DNA from 2 places in the Sanguibacter sp. HDW7 genome. Region 1 is predicted to be linked to the other one. Evidence: riboswitches for the same ligand, from Rfam matches in the RefSeq annotation. Region 1 holds a riboswitch; the other holds the start of a gene.
What was found. Region 1 has a riboswitch for cyclic di-AMP ahead of G7063_RS13795 (C40 family peptidase). Riboswitches for the same ligand answer to the same signal wherever they lie in the genome.
Positions count from the first base shown of each region.

Region 2: it holds a riboswitch for cyclic di-AMP, as region 1 does, so the genes downstream of both, G7063_RS12015 (C40 family peptidase) here and G7063_RS13795 (C40 family peptidase) in region 1, are expected to answer to the same signal.

Region 1 covers NZ_CP049862.1:3,046,753-3,054,414, reverse strand. The annotation lists gene G7063_RS15455 (LuxR C-terminal-related transcriptional regulator) at 1-1,411, opposite strand, end outside; gene G7063_RS13795 (C40 family peptidase) at 1,563-2,399, opposite strand; cyclic di-AMP (ydaO/yuaA leader) riboswitch at 2,401-2,557, opposite strand; gene G7063_RS13790 (hypothetical protein) at 2,802-3,596, opposite strand; gene G7063_RS13785 (exodeoxyribonuclease III) at 3,593-4,387, opposite strand; gene G7063_RS13780 (SDR family oxidoreductase) at 4,527-5,282, shown strand; gene pyrE (orotate phosphoribosyltransferase) at 5,420-6,004, shown strand; gene G7063_RS13770 (ATP-binding cassette domain-containing protein) at 6,029-6,760, shown strand; gene G7063_RS13765 (hypothetical protein) at 6,757-7,662, shown strand, end outside.
Region 2 covers NZ_CP049862.1:2,660,831-2,668,492, reverse strand. The annotation lists gene rfbD (dTDP-4-dehydrorhamnose reductase) at 1-346, shown strand, start outside; gene serC (phosphoserine transaminase) at 410-1,534, opposite strand; gene G7063_RS12025 (endonuclease domain-containing protein) at 1,828-2,631, opposite strand; gene G7063_RS12020 (metal-dependent transcriptional regulator) at 2,899-3,600, shown strand; cyclic di-AMP (ydaO/yuaA leader) riboswitch at 3,801-3,960, shown strand; gene G7063_RS12015 (C40 family peptidase) at 3,963-4,733, shown strand; gene G7063_RS12010 (universal stress protein) at 4,899-5,885, shown strand; gene ddaH (dimethylargininase) at 5,962-6,777, opposite strand; gene G7063_RS12000 (hypothetical protein) at 6,779-7,579, opposite strand; gene G7063_RS11995 (OsmC family protein) at 7,576-7,662, opposite strand, start outside.

The sequences.
Region 1 (7,662 bases):
TCTGCAGCGTGTACCGGGCGTCCTCGGCGGACCCCGTGAGGGCCTCGCGCAGGGCGTCGTCGGTCGCGCGCAGCGCGGCCTCGTCCGCGGGGCACAGGTGGGTCGCGGCGAGCGGGGCGATGCCCCAGTCGGTCGTCCGCTCGGTGCGCTGCGCGATGAGCCGCAGGGCGTGCCCGGCGAGGACGTCGACGTCGATCGTCGGGTGCGCGGCGCGGCGCAGGTGGTGGACGGCGTCGTGGACGAGGCCCGCGCCGAGCGCGGCGGCGCCTGCGACGGCGTGCCCGTAGGGCTCGGCGGCGTCGACGCCCTGGCTGAGGGCCTCCCGGGCGACGCGGACGGCGTGCAGGCAGTCGCCGCGCGCGAGGAGCTGCTCGGCGATCCGCAGGAGCCCCTCGGCGTGCGTGCCGTCGCCCGCGAGCGTGCCGAGGCTCCGGTGCCAGTCGGCCGCGAGCATGTCGGACGCGGCGAGCGCGCTCGCGAGGGAGAGGTGCGCGTCGGTGCGTTCGGCGAGCGTGGCCCGCGCATGGACGAGGGCGCGCACGCCGGGCTCGAGGATGCGGCAGCGGCCGCCCGCGAGGTTGAGGAGCGCGGCGGCCGGCCACGACGCGATCGTCGCGGCGTCCGTGCCGGCGGCACGGACGAGCACGTCGGTGCGATCGACGACGGCGACGGCTGAGATGAGCAGGAAACGGTGCTCGACCGCGGAGAGGTCGATGAGGCGAGCCCCGACGAGCCGCTCGGTCGCGGGCGGCACGGGCATGGGGTCGGGCAGGAGGCTCGTACCGCCGAGCTGCTCGGCCGTCAGCGACGGCACGGTCTGCAGGAGCGCGGACGGGTTGCCCGACGACGTGCGTACGAGGCTCGCGACGACGTGGGGCGCGGCGACGACGTCGTGCTCGGCGAGCACGAGGAGCGCGTCGGACGCGGACAGCACCGGCACCCGACGCTCGACGAGCGGGTGCGGGAGGGGCGAGGCGTCGGCGACGGGACCGGACGTGCGTGTCGCGAGCAGCACCCACGGCGTCCCGGGACGTGTCGCTGCGTCGAGGAGGAAGGAGCGGACTCCGAGGGCGAGGTGGTCGAGGTCGTCCGCGAGGATGAGCAGGCGGGCGCCGTCGTCGGCCTGGAGCGCCCGTTCGTCGATCTCGGTGAGCGTGCGCGGCACGATGACACGGCGGAGCCGCGTGCCGTCGGCCGCGGACGCGTGGGTGAGGGCCTCGGCGACGACATCGAGGAGGGTCGAGCGACCCGAGCCGGGGTCGCCCGTCCAGACGACGCCGCCGTGACCGCGGGAGAGGGCGGCCGCAGCGACACGGATCTCCGCGTCGTGCTGTGCCAGACGAACGGCGCCGCTCGCCGCGTGCGTCTCGGGTGCTGTGCTCCGATAACCGAGCACGGAGGAATTGTCCACGATGCCTCCACGTCCGTGACCTGCGAAGGAACCTCGTCGTCCCTGTCGAGGACACCTTGGCAGGACATCGTCGTCTTCGCACCTCGGGACCGGTGTGCGAACGCACGGACGCCCGCCCCGGGGGAAGGCGGGCGTCCGCGGGACTGTGGCGTCAGACGCGCAGGAACGTGGGGTTCGACTGCCAGATGTCGCGCACCTTGATGCTCTTGCCGGGGCGTGGCGCATCGATCTGCTTGCCGTTGCCGACGTAGATCGCGACGTGGCCGCGGGTCCAGATGAGGTCTCCGGGACGGGCGTTCTTGCGTGCGACGACCTTGCCGGAGCCGCGCTGGGCGGACGACGACCGCGGGAGCTTCGCGACGCCGGCCTTCTTGTAGACGTAGCTCGTGAAGCCGGAGCAGTCGAAGCCGCGGGGCGTCGTGCCGCCGTAGCGGTACGGGGTGCCGATGTAGCGCTTCGCGGTGCGGACGATGAGCTCGCCCTCGGAGCGGACCCGGACCTTCGTCGTGCGCTTGGCGGACGACGCGTCGGTGGAGGCTGCGGGCAGGAACTTCAGCGTGATCGTGTGCTTGCCGACCTTGAGGCTCTTCGGCAGGCGGTAGCTGAGGTTGAGGCGGCCGTCGTCGTTGCGGTCGGACGCGGTGAGGGTGCGCAGGAGCTTCTTGCCGTCGTAGACCTTCACGCGGCCGTCGACCGGCTCGTCGGCGTTGCGCAGGCGGATCGACAGCTTGGAGCCCTTGCGGCCCTCGTAGGTCGTGGTGGCGGAGCGCGTGACGCTGAGCCGCGTGCTGTTGTCCGCGGAGGCGCTCTGAGCGGCTGGTTCGGCGTGGGCCGTGGCGGTGCCGACGGCGGGGACGAGCCCGATCCCGAGGGTTGCGACGAGGGTCGCGACGGTCCGGCGGGCGCTGCGTGAGCGGGTGGGGGTGGACGTGGACGGGCCGCCTGAGGGCGCGGTCCCGTGCACGACGTCCGTCGTGCGGGGAGTCATGTGAACCTCTCGACGCCTGCGAGGTGAGCTGTCGGGTTCGGGCTGAGGTTCTGCCCGGCCGCTGGACGTTCTCGACGTCCGGCGGCTTCACCCCGAGGCCACGTGGTGCGTGTGGCCGAAGGTGGGTCCCCCGTCGCTGCCGTGGGGTCTGGATGAGCCGTTCCCGGCGGCAGCGCTCGGCGTCCGGGGCGGCACCTGGCCACCGGGAAGGTGGTGGCGGGTGTCCACGACGCTAGGTCGGGCGTCGGCCCTGTGTCACGGTCGTGTCACGACGTTGCGCACGCCCTTCACATCCTCTTCCGCCCCGGTTCTCTGCGGTTCTGGGGGTCGGCCCGCAGGTCACCCCGTGCGACGGCAGGGCAATAGGACCAGTGTCCCGGGCCACACACCTTCACGGGATCTTCACGCGCCTGGGGTCGTGCCCGCGAGGCACAGACCGTTCCTGTCGCCCGCGCGCCACCCCGCGGCCGACGGCGTGAGCGCGACGACGTCAGCCCCCGCGGGCGCCGTGACGCGACACCTGTCCGTGACTGACCGCAGCACCTCAGCCTCGCCAGGCCACGAGTCCCCGCGCAGCGGCACGACGGCGACGACGCGTGCGGCGTGCGCGCTGTCGCACGGCACGACCGTCACGCGCCGCGTGCTGCCCGTCGGCATGTCCGCGAGGCAGCTTCCCTCGCGAAGCTGGCGCGCGTACGCGTCCGTCGCACCCCGCACCTCACCGAGGGAACCGGTCGCGCCGACGGCCCGGGCCCAGGCCTCCGACGACGGCGCCACGAGCGTCGGGACGACGATGCTCACGGCGAGCCCGACGACGACGGCCGCTGCGGCGAGGCCGACCCCGCGCCGCCCGGTGCGGCGCGCGCGGACCGCCGCGACGACGCCGAGCACGACGCCCACGGGCGCGACGAGCCATGCGAGGACGAACGCCGGCACGGCCAGACCGTCACGCGGCGCGAGCGGCGCTGCCGGTGCGAGCGCGCTGAGCGCGCGCGGGTCCCAGGCACCGCCGAGGTGCTGCTCGGTCGCGTAGCCGACGAGCCGCTGCGACTCCGGCACGACGGGTGGCGCCGCCGCCGGCACGGGCAGCGACCACGGGTCCGGGGAGGCCGGCGGGGGACCGTCGGGCGCCGCGAAGAGCGGCGTGGGCTCGCGCTGCGGTTCCGCGTCCGGCGGCGGGGGGACGGGCGTGCTCACGACGTCGACGTGTCGACGTCGACGATGACGGGCACGTGGTCCGACGCGCCCTTGCCACGACGTTCGTCGCGGTCGATGCGCACATCCGTGACGAGAGGCGTGAGCGCGGGGGAGGTGTACGCGAAGTCGATGCGCATGCCCTCGTTCCGGGGGAAGCGCAGCTGCTGGTAGTCCCAGTACGTGTAGCGGTGCTCGTCGGGCAGGAACTGCCGCGAGACCTCCGTGTACCCGGCCTCCGCGAACGCGCGGAAGGCCTCGCGCTCCGGCTCCGAGACGTGCGTCTGACCCTCGAAGGCCGCGACGTCCCACACGTCCGAGTCGAGCGGCACGACGTTCCAGTCGCCCACGAGCGCGACCTTCTCCCCGGCGTCGCCCCACGTGCCGGCGAGCTCGCGCAGGCGCGCGAGCCACGCGAGCTTGTAGGGGTAGTGCGGGTTGTCGAGCGCGCGGCCGTGCGGCACGTAGAGGCTCCACACGCGCACGCCGCCGCACGTCGCACCGAGCGCGCGCGCCTCGACAGCGGGCGTCTCGCCGAACTCGGGCTGGCCGTCGAAACCCGCCGTGACGTCCTCGAGGCCGACGCGCGAGAGGATCGCGACACCGTTCCACTGCGAGAAGCCGAACGTCGCGATCTCGTAGCCCGCGGCCTCGAAGGCCTCGCGCGGGAACTGCGCGTCCTTGCACTTGGTCTCCTGCAGCGCGAGGACGTCGACGTCCTCGCGCTCGAGGAAGGCCAGCGCGCGGTCGGCGCGCGCCCGGATCGAGTTGATGTTCCACGTCGCGATGCGCATACCCCGAGGCTATCCGTTTCGCCCGCCCGGCACCGGCTCCGTCCCCGCGCTTCCGCGACCCGGAGGTCTGGAGCACCATCGAATGGTGCTCCAGACCTACGAGTCGGGTGGGGGAGGGAGTGCCTCGTAGGGTGGGCGCATGGGAACGGCACTGGTGACCGGGGCGAGCGCGGGCCTCGGCGAGGAGTTCGCGTGGCAGCTCGCGACCGCGCGGCACGACCTCGTCCTCGTCGCACGCGACGCGGCCCGGCTCGAGGCGCTCGCGGTGCGCCTGCGCGCCGCCGCCGGCGTCCACGTCGAGGTGCTCCCCGCAGACCTTTCCGTCCGCGAGGACGTCGCGCGCGTCGCCGCGAGGCTCGAGGCCGACGAGCGCCCCGTCGGCCTCCTCGTCAACAACGCCGGCTACACGGTCCACCAGCGCTTCACGCGCTCCGACCTCGACGCGCAGGACGCCCTGCTCGAGGTCATGGTCCGCAGCGTCCAGGCTCTCTCGTACGCGGCCGCGCGCGCGATGAAGGACCGCGGCCGCGGCGCGATCCTCAACGTCTCGTCGGTCGCCGCGCACACCGTGAGCGGCACGTACTCCGCCGCGAAGGCCTGGGTGCTGGCCTTCACCGAGGGCCTCGCCGTCGAGCTCGGGGGCACGGGCGTCACCGCGACCGCGCTGTGCCCGGGCCTCACCCGCACCGAGTTCCACGAGCGCGCCGGCTTCAGGCGGCTCGGCCCGGGCTGGTTCTGGCTCGACCGCGCCGACGTCGTCCGCGTCGCGCTCGCGGACGTGCGCCGCGGCGCCGTCGTCTCCGTCCCGTCAGCGCGCTACCGCGTCGCGACGACGGTCGCCCGCCACCTCCCGCGCGGCGCGATGCGGACGTTGACGAAGCGCGCGGGGCTGTGACGACGGAGCCAGTCTCCGAGCCCACGAGATAGCGACCCTCGGACGGGACAGCGTGCCTCACGCGCCGTCCCGCCCGTCGAGCGCTGTCTCGCGGGACGCTCCGGCGGCGGGCGCCGGGGATCGTTAAGGTTGGGCCTGTGACCGACTACGACGCCGTCCTGTCCCCGTCCCCGCGCGAGCAGCTCCGCGACCTCGTCAAGGAGCTTGCCGTCGTCCACGGCAAGGTGACCCTCGCGTCCGGCAAGGAGGCCGACTACTACGTCGACCTGCGCCGCGTGACGCTCCACCACCGTGCTGCGCCGCTCGTCGGGCACGTGCTGCTCGACGCGCTCGAGGAGGCAGGCCTCGGCCCCGCCGAGATCGACGCGGTCGGCGGACTCACGCTCGGCGCAGACCCGGTCGCGGGCGCGCTGCTGCACGCGGCAGCGTCGCGCGGGCAGGACCTCGACGCGTTCGTCGTCCGCAAGGAGGGCAAGGCGCACGGCATGCAGCGCCGCATCGAGGGCCCCGACGTCGCGGGCCGCAAGGTCGTCGCGGTCGAGGACACCTCGACGACGGGCGGCTCCGTGCTCACCGCCGTCGAGGCGCTGCGCGAGGCCGGCGCGGACGTCGTCGGCGTCGCCGTCATCGTCGACCGCAACACGGGCGCGCGCGAGAAGATCGAGGCCGAGGGCCTCAGCTACCTCTACCTCTACGGGCTCGACGACCTCGGCCTCGCCTGAGCGATCCCGAGCGAGCCTGACGACATGACCGGAGCCGGCGTCGCCGTCGCGCTCGACGCGGTGAGCGTCGTGCTCGACGGCACGACGCTGCTCGCCCCGACGAGCGTCGCCGTCCCCGCGGGCGGCACGCTCGTCGTGCGGGGGCCCAACGGCTCGGGCAAGTCGACTCTCCTGCGCGTCGTCGCCGGGGTCCGTACGCCGACGACGGGCACGGCAACCGTCGACGGCCGCGCTCCCGACCCGCGGCGGCGGGCGTTCCGGCGGCTCGTCGCGGGGACCGTGGAGTCTCCCGTCCCTGCGCGCGACCTCACGCTCGCCGAGCACGTCGCGCTCGTCGCGACGACGTGGGGCACCCCGGTGCGCGCTGCGCGCACGCTCGCGGCGGAGCTTCTCGAACGGCTCGGCGTCGGCGCGCTCGCCGCGCGGTTCCCTCACGAGCTCTCCTCGGGCCAGACGCAGCTCGCCGCGCTCGCCGTCGTCCTCGCGCGCCCGTCCGCGCTGCTCCTGCTCGACGAGCCGGAGCAGCGGCTCGACGCCGACCGCGTCGCGACCGTCGCCGAGCTCCTTGCGGAACGTCGTGCCGCGGGCACGACGTTGCTCGTCGCGACGCACTCCGACGCGCTCGAGGCCGCGCTCGGCGGGCCGACGCTGCGCCTCGTCCCGGCCGGGCCGGGGGCGGCGGACGACGTGCCCGACGACGACGTTCTCGAGGACGATACGCCCGACGCCTCCGCTGACGGCCACCCGGACGCGTGATCGCCACCGACGCGACCGGCGTGCGCGGCGCACTCGCCGTGTGGGCGGCGCGTGCCCCGCGGGCGCTCGGCGACCTCGCGTACCTCGTCTACATCGTGGCCCTCTCCGCGCTCATCCTCCTCGGGCCCGGGGTGCGGGCCGCGTGGCTTCTCGCGACCGGTGCGGGAGGGCGTGCGGTTCTCGTGGACCCGTCGGTGCCGTCGACGTGGGCTGCGGCGACGGCGCTCGTGTGGCTCGCCGCGCTCGTCGTCGGGCGCGAGCGTGGGCCTGCGTCCCGGCCTCCGTTCCTCGCCGCGGTGCTCGGCGACGCGGACGTGCCGCGCACGCGATCCTTCGGCGGGCCTGTCCTGCGGGCGACCCTGGCGCTCGTCGCGGTCGGGGCGCTCGTCCCGGCGCTTCCCGTCATCGCGCTCGTCGATCTTGGGGTCGCGACGCCGGGAGACGCGGGCCTGGTCGTCGCGGCCGGAGCGGTCGCGGGGCTCGTCACGGCGGGGGCCTGGCTCGCGGGTCAGGTGCTCCCGGGGCGGGCGTTCGCAGCCGTCGTCGGTGTGCTCGGCGCAGGGGCTGCCCTCGCCGTCGCGGGGGCGTGGACCTGGGCGCCGTGGGCGCTCGTCGGCGCGACGTGGCCCGGCGCGTCCGTCCACCGGGGCGGGACCGTCGTCGGCGTCGTCCTCGCGCTCGGCATGGTCGCTCCGCTGCTCAGAGGGCTCGAGCGGCTCGCGACCTCGCGGATCGTCGGCCAGGCCGTGCGCGCCCAGCGCGCCCAGGCCCTCGTCGACGCGATGGACCTCCAGGCGTCGGGCGAGGTCTACCGCGCCCTGCCGAGCGCGGGGCGGCGGCTCACGGCTGTCGGGCACGTGTCGGGGCCGGCGGCGGTCGTCGTCGGCGACGTCGTCGGCTCG
Region 2 (7,662 bases), 390 kb from region 1:
CACCGACCAGCAGGGCCAGCCCACGTGGACGCGCGACGTCGCCGACCTCGCGCTGCGCCTGGTACGCGCCGACGCGCCCGCCGGCACGTACCACGCGACGTCGTCGGGCACCGCGACCTGGCACGACCTCGCGTCCGCAGCCGTCACGTCCGCGGGCCTCGACCCGGCCATCGTCACGACGACGACGAGCGACGCGTTCGTCCGCCCCGCGCCCCGGCCCGCCTGGTCGGTCCTCGGGCACGCGAGCGTCCGTGCCGCGGGCGTCGAGCCCATCGGCGACTGGCGCGAGCGCTGGGACGCGGCCGTCGCCTCCGACGGCTTCGCGGCGACGGTCCTCGGCGCATAGGCGTCCGCACGCGCGCAGGGGCGGGCACCGTGCCGGTGTCCGCCCCTGCGCGTGAGGTGCCTGTCAGCCCAGCCGCTCGACGACGAAGTCGATCGCGCGGGTGAGGCGCTCGACGTCGCTCGGCTCGACGGCCGGGAACACGCCGACGCGCAGCTGGTTGCGACCGAGCTTGCGGTACGGGAAGACGTCGACGACGCCGTTCTCGCGGAGCACCTTGACGATGCGCGTCGCGTCGATGCTCTCGTCGATGTCGATCGTCGCGACGACGTTCGAGCGCGCGGCCGGGTCGGTGACGAAGGGCGTCGCCCAGTCGCGGGCCTCGGCCCAGCGGTAGAGGATCGACGCCGACTCGGCGCACCGGCCCGCCGACCACGCGAGCCCGCCCTGGGAGTTGAGCCACTCGACCTGCTCGGCGAGCATGACGAGCGTCGCGACCGCCGGGGTGTTGAGCGTCTGGTCGAGGCGCGAGTTCGTCAGCGCGATCTGCAGCGAGAGGATCTCCGGGATCCACCGCTCCTTCGCGAGGCGCTCGGTGCGCTCGACTGCCACGGGGGAGAGCGTCGCGAGCCACAGTCCGCCGTCGGACGCGAAGACCTTCTGGGGCGCGAAGTAGTAGACGTCGGCCTGCGAGGCGTCGAGCGCGAGCCCGCCCGCGCCGCTCGTCGCGTCGATCGCGACGAGCGCGCCCTCCGTGCCCTCGGGCCGGACGACGGGCGCCATCGCGCCGGTCGACGTCTCGTTGTGCGGCCAGGCGTAGAGGTCGACGTCCTCGCGGACCTCGGGCAGGCACACGGTGCCGGGCGCGGAGGTGCGCACGAGGGAGTCGGCGAGGAACGGGGCCTTCGACGTCGCGGACGCGAACTTCGCGGAGAACTCGCCGAACGCGGCGTGCGAGGCACGGTCGTCGACGAGCGAGAACGTCGCGACGTCCCAGAACGCGGTCGCGCCGCCGTTGCCGAGGACGACCTCGTAGCCGTCGGGCAGCGAGAAGAGGTCGGCGAGGCCCGTCCGCACGCGGCGCACGACGTCCTTGACCGGAGCCTGGCGGTGCGACGTGCCGAGGAGGTGCGCGCCCGCCGCGGCGAGCGCCTCGACCTGCTGCGGGCGCACCTTCGAGGGGCCCGAGCCGAAGCGCCCGTCGAGGGGCAGGAGGTCAGCAGGGACGACGATCGCGGGGTTCTCGGTCACCCCGCGAGAATACGCGCGCAGGCCTCTCCCCGGCTGGGCCGTCCGTCGGCTGAGCGGGCCGACCGTCCGGCCCCGGCCCGCCTCCCGGCACGTCTCCGTCCCGGGAGATTCCTTCTCTTGGGGCCTGTGCACACGGATCGTGTGCGCTGCCCCCAACAGACGTGCAGCTCCTGGCCCTACGCGAGGGCCGGGGTCCGGGAGCTCGCCTCAGGGCGTGGGTTCAGTTGTGGCCGGTGCACACGGATCGTGTGCGCTGCCCCCAACAGACGTGCAGCGCCTGGCGGGGGAGGGGCTCAGCGCGTGAGGATCTGGCGGATCTGAGCGATGAGCGCGTCCGGCCGCTCGACGAGGTCCCACCACGTGACCCGCACGACGGTCCACCCTGCCGCTGTCAACGCCGCGTCCCGCCGATGATCGGCGACGAGCCGCGACGCGTGCGTCCGGCGCCCGTCGACCTCGATGACGACGCGAGCCGCGCGGAACACGACGTCAGGGCGCACGCGCAGGCCTGGCAGGTCGATCCGGGTGTTCGCCTCCCAGCCCGTGATGCCGGCGCGTCGTAGCAACGCGTGCATGAGCTCCTCAGCCTCGCTGAGCGCGCCCGACGCGCTACGCCGCAGCAGCTCCCGGAGCTGGCCGTTGCCACGCCGGTGGGGGTGGGCCGCGAGGTGCTCACGCAGGTGCTCCGGCCCCAGACGGGCGTGCGTCACCAGGTAGGCGTAGAGGTTGCGGACGTCGTCCCAGGGCATGGTCGCGAGCGCGTCGACGTACGACCACCTGTCCGGCGCGACGCGCGCGATCCCTCCGACGCGGAGGATCCCCGGAGCATCGACGGTCACCATGCGGCCGACGAAGCCGGACGGGACGGACCGCCCCGGGGAGTCGACCTGGATCGCGACGGGCAGCCTCAGCGGGACGGGGACGCCGTGGTACGCGGCGGCGACCCGCCCGACGACGAGACACCCGGGCCGGACAAGTCCTGCGGCGAGGACGAGATCGGTGGCCGTGACGACGTGGTCGCGGTGCGCGATGACCCCGGCGACGACGTACCGCCAGATGCCGCGCGAGAGGCGGTGGTCGACCTGTCGGCGGGTCATCCCGGCCGCGTACGCGTCTCGTCGGAGGAAGACGGCGTGCGTGCGGGTTCGGGGCGTCCAGGACGCGGGAGAGTGCTCCGCCACGCCCCCACCCTGCCGCGCGAGGGATCCCCGGACCGCCTATCCACAGCCCCCAGTCCCGAAGCGGGGTGTCTGTGGGGGCTGTGCACACGATTCGTGTGCACGGCCACCAAGAGAAGGGCGGCGCGGGTGCGAGAAGGACGGCCTAGACTGGCCCGGACCGACGACACAGGGAGGCTGGGCGCCGTGAGCGACCTCATCGACACCACCGAGATGTATCTACGGACCATCTATGAGCTGGTCGAGGAGGGAATCGTCCCGCTTCGCGCCCGCATCGCCGAGAGGCTCGGCCATTCAGGCCCGACCGTCTCGCAGACGGTCGCACGCATGGAGCGTGACGGCCTCGTCGTCGTCTCGGGCGACCGCCACCTCGAGCTCACCGAGGGCGGCCACGCGAAGGCGATGCGCGTCATGCGCAAGCACCGCCTCGCGGAGCGCCTGCTCACCGACGTCATCGGGCTCGACTGGGAGTTCGTCCACGACGAGGCCTGCCGTTGGGAGCACGTCATGAGCGACCGGGTCGAGCGTCGCCTCGTCGACCTGCTCGACCACCCGACGATCTCGCCGTACGGCAACCCGATCCCGGGCCTCGACGAGCTCGGCGACACGCGCACGATCGACGCCTTCCTCGACGGCGTCGTCTCGCTCCAGACCGTCCATGAGGGTCTCGACGACGACGCCACGTGTGCCGGGACGGTCGCACGGCTCGGCGAGCCTCTCCAGACGGACGTCGAGCTCCTCGCGCGGCTCTCGTCGGCCGGCGTGACGCCGGGCACGCAGATCTCGATCGTCCGGCGCGGCGAGCGGCTCGAGGTGGCCTCGGCCGACGCCGAGCACGGCGCCGACCTGCCCGTCGAGGTCTTCCGGCACGTCTTCGTGGAGGCCTGAGCGGATTCGCACCCGTCTCGTGAGGGGCGTCGCACCGAGGGTGCGGCGCCCCTCGCGTGGTGTCGCGGTACGTGAATTCCCGACACCTCCTCACAGACCGTGATCTGAGCGTGACATGACCAGGGTGGGTGAGGTACCTTCGATCTGCCCGACCGGTTCTCCGGACGGGCCCGCGACCGGAACGCCGAGCTCTGCCACCGGAAGCGGACACGATGAACCGCTGGCAGAGGCGGGGGAACCACCTTGGCCTCGTGGAGACACGAGGCCCGGGGTGAAGCCGGAAGGACCTCGGTCCTGACGGCCGGGCACTCTTCAGCCCGAACCCGACAGCTAACTTCGCAGGCGTTGGAGAGAGGCCAGCAGTGACCCTCAGCAGCACCCGCGGGCGGCACCGTGCCGCGCGCCGCCCCCTCGGCCAGGTCATCGTCGACGTCGCAGGAGAGGGCATCGGACGGCGCACAGCCGTCGTCGCAGCCTCCTCCGGCCTCCTCGTCTCGATGGCCGTGGCCCCCGCCAACGCCGCCGTCGGCGCCGATGCTCTCGCGCTCGGCTCCGCAGACGTCTCGGCCCTCACCTCGCAGGCCCGCGCTCAGCTCTCTGCCGCGCCCGCCGTCACCGTCTCCGAGGGCTCCTGGGCCGACGACATCGACGACATCGAGATCGTCAAGGTCACCCCGGCTCCCGAGGTTCGCCAGGCGCCCGTCGCCCCGGCACGCACCGAGACCCCCGCCTCGCGCTCGAACGACCGCACCGAGGCCCCCGCGCCGAAGGTCGAGAACAACCCGATCCCGCAGAGCGTGTCGGGTTCCAAGGTCCTCGAGATCGCGGCCCGCTACGTCGGCGTCCCGTACGTCTACGGAGGCACGACGCCCCGCGGGTTCGACTGCTCCGGCTTCACGTCGTACGTCTACGCGCAGCTCGGCATCGACCTGCCCCGCTCGTCGAGCGCCCAGCGCTACGCCGGCAAGGTCATCTCCCGGGCTGACGCCCGCCCCGGGGACCTCATCTGGACCCCGGGCCACATCGCGATCTACGCGGGCGGCAACTCGCAGATCGACGCCCCGCGCCCCGGCAAGACGGTCCAGTTCCGCAAGATCTGGCAGAGCAACCCGGTCTTCATCCGCGTCAGCTGACGCGCGCCCGTCCCGACGGCCCGGCCCCCGCAAGGGTGCCGGGCCGTCGGCGTCCGCAGGGTGATGCCGGACCGCACGGTGTGCAAGAGCAGGTCCAGGACGAGTAAAGTCGGCGGTAGGACGACGTGGTCCTTGCGCGTCGTCACCTCGAGAAGGAGGCACCCCTTGCCGCACCGAGACGTAGTCCTGGTTGGAGTCGACGGCTCGGCCCCGAGCCTCCACGCGCTCGACTGGGCGGCCGCAGAGGCGAAGAAGCTCGGCTGGCCGCTGCACGTCGTCTGCGCGTACTCCCTGCCCTCGTTCACCGCGGCCTCGCTCGACGGCGGCTACGCGGCGCTCGACGACACGGCGATCCTCGACGGCGCCCGCACGGTCCTCGAGGAGGCCAAGGCGCGCGCCGCCGCACAGGGTGTCGCCGTCACCGCGACCGTGACGACGGGTGACCCTGCGGGCGCGCTCGTCGACCTCTCCAAGGAGCACCGGCTCGTCGTCGTCGGGACGCGCGGTCACGGCGGCTTCGCCGGCCGCCTGCTCGGCACCGTGTCGTCGGCCCTGCCCGCGCACAGCCACTGCCCGACGGTCGTCGTTCCCTACCTCGGCGAGGACGGCGAGCGCACCGCGATCAGCTCGGTCGCGTCGAACGCCGGGCTCGACCCCGTCGACCAGCGGCCCCTCTTCCCGCTGCGCCGTATCGTCGTCGGCATGGACGGCTCGCCGACCGCCGAGGACGCGCTGCGCGCGGCGCTGCGACAGCAGAAGATCTGGGACTGCGAGCTCGTCGCCGTCGCGGGCGTGCCCGTCGGCTCCGGCGCCGGCATGCTCGCGTGGCTCCCGGCGGCCGTCGACCACGAGGCCGTCCTCGCAGACGTCGCCGAGGGCCTCGGCGTCATCGTCGACCGTGTCCTCGCCGACCACCCCGGGCAGACCGTCCGCCGCATCGTCCTCGACGGCACGGGCGCCGAGCTCCTCACCGAGTTCTCGACGGCCTCCGACCTCGTCGTCGTCGGCTCGCGTGGGCGCGGCGGGTTCGCGGGCCTGCTGCTCGGCTCGACGTCCCAGGCCGTGCTGCACCACGCCAAGTGCCCCGTCATGGTCGTGACGAAGCGAGCGGCCGCCGCTGACACGCCGCAGGAGACCGCGGAGCAGGGCTGAGCGGCTCCGAGGAGCTCTGGGGCGGCGCCTGCGTGCTGGGCGCCGCCCGGCGGCGTCCAGAGTCGCGCAGCGTCGCTCAGCGCAGCACGAGCGTGCAGCACTTCACGGAGCCGCCGCCCCGGAGGATCTCCGAGACGTCGACCGGCACGGGCGTGTAGCCGCGCTCGCGCAGCCGCGCCTCCCAGGACGGCGAGCCCGCGCCGAGCCACACGCGCTCGCCGTCGCTCAGGGCGTTGAGGGCGAACGTCGCCGCGTCGGTCTCGGTTGCGAGCAGGGCGTCCGGGAAGAGGCGCTGCAGCGCCTCCTGGGATGCGGCGGAGAACGCGCCGGGGAAGTAGGCGACGTCGACGTCCCCTGCCTCCCCGGTGGTGCCCCTCAGCACTGTGAGCGCGGTGTCGAGGTGGTAGAAGCGGGCGTCGACGAGCTCGAGCGTCACGACCGGCAGGCCGAGCGCGCGCGACGCCTCCGCGTGCGCGGCCCGCTCCGTGCGCCAGCCCGTGCCCGCGAGCAGCATGTCGCCTGCGACGAGCAGGTCGCCCTCGCCCTCGTTGACGCGGGCGGCGTCGTACGGGGTGAGGCCGAGCTCAGTGAGACGCGCGAGATATGCGGGTGCCTCCTCGCGCCGCTCCGCGACGAAGAATCGGGCCGCGTACGCGACGCCGCCCGCGACCGTCGCACCGTTGGCCGCGTAGACCATGTCCGGCATGCCCGACAGTGGCTCGATGATCTCGACGGCGTGACCCGCCGCGACGTACGAGGCACGCAGGGCCTCCCACTGGGCGACCGCGCGCGCCGTGTCGACGGGACGTGAGGCGTCCATCCACGGGTTGATCTCGTACCGCACCGTGAACTCGGCGGGCGGGCACATGAGCAGCCGGAGCGGACGCGTCATCTCAGTCCTCCGTGGGCTGCCCGGTCTGCGGGTCCCCGCCGGACGGGCCTCCAGCGAGCGGGGGAGCGGGAACGAGCTGCGGCGGCGCGCCCGCCGACTCGACCTCGACGACGCGCACGAGCGGGCCGAACGCCGTCGGCGGCTCGCCGAACGCCGCACGCGCCTGCGTGACGACGCCCTTGCCGAGCGCGCGCCCGCCGAGGACCCCGATCGCGGCCCCGATGCCGAACGGCACGAGACGCCCCAGCAGGACGCTCGAGTGGCGCAGCAGGTGCTTCTTGACGAAGCGTCCTGCCAGGACCTTGTTGACCCGCTGGATCGTCGTCGACGGCATCGTCGCGAGGCCTACGCGCGCCCACGCCGCGGGGCTCACGCCCGCGGCCGCGACGGCGCGCGAGCCGTCCTCGCCGAGGACCGACGCGAGCAGGAGGGTCCGCCGGCGTGCGACGTCGTCGACCTCCACCCCGTGGACGTCAGCGACCGCGAGCGTGTACGCGGCGGCCGCCGCGAAGAACGCCGCGACGTCCGCGGCCGTGAGCGTCGCAGCGACCGCCGTGCCGACCGCGGGGATCGCCGCCGTGCCGCCGACCGCGCCGCCCGTCGTCTGGACGAGCGCGAGGAACTCGGAGTCGAGGATCGCGAGGATCTGCGCAGGGGTCGCCTCCGGGTTGCGCCGGCGCAGCTGCTCGACGTGCGTGCGGATGACGGACGACGGCACGCGGACGGCCGTGTCGATCGCGCGACCTACGAGGTGCGTCCCCGGGACGCCCGCGAAGCGCTCGAAGGGGTCGCCGGCAGTCATCGTGCAACCTCTTGCGCCACGTGGACCGTCGCGGCCCCCGTCGCCGTGTCGACGAATGTCAGGACGACCTCCGCACCGGCCTG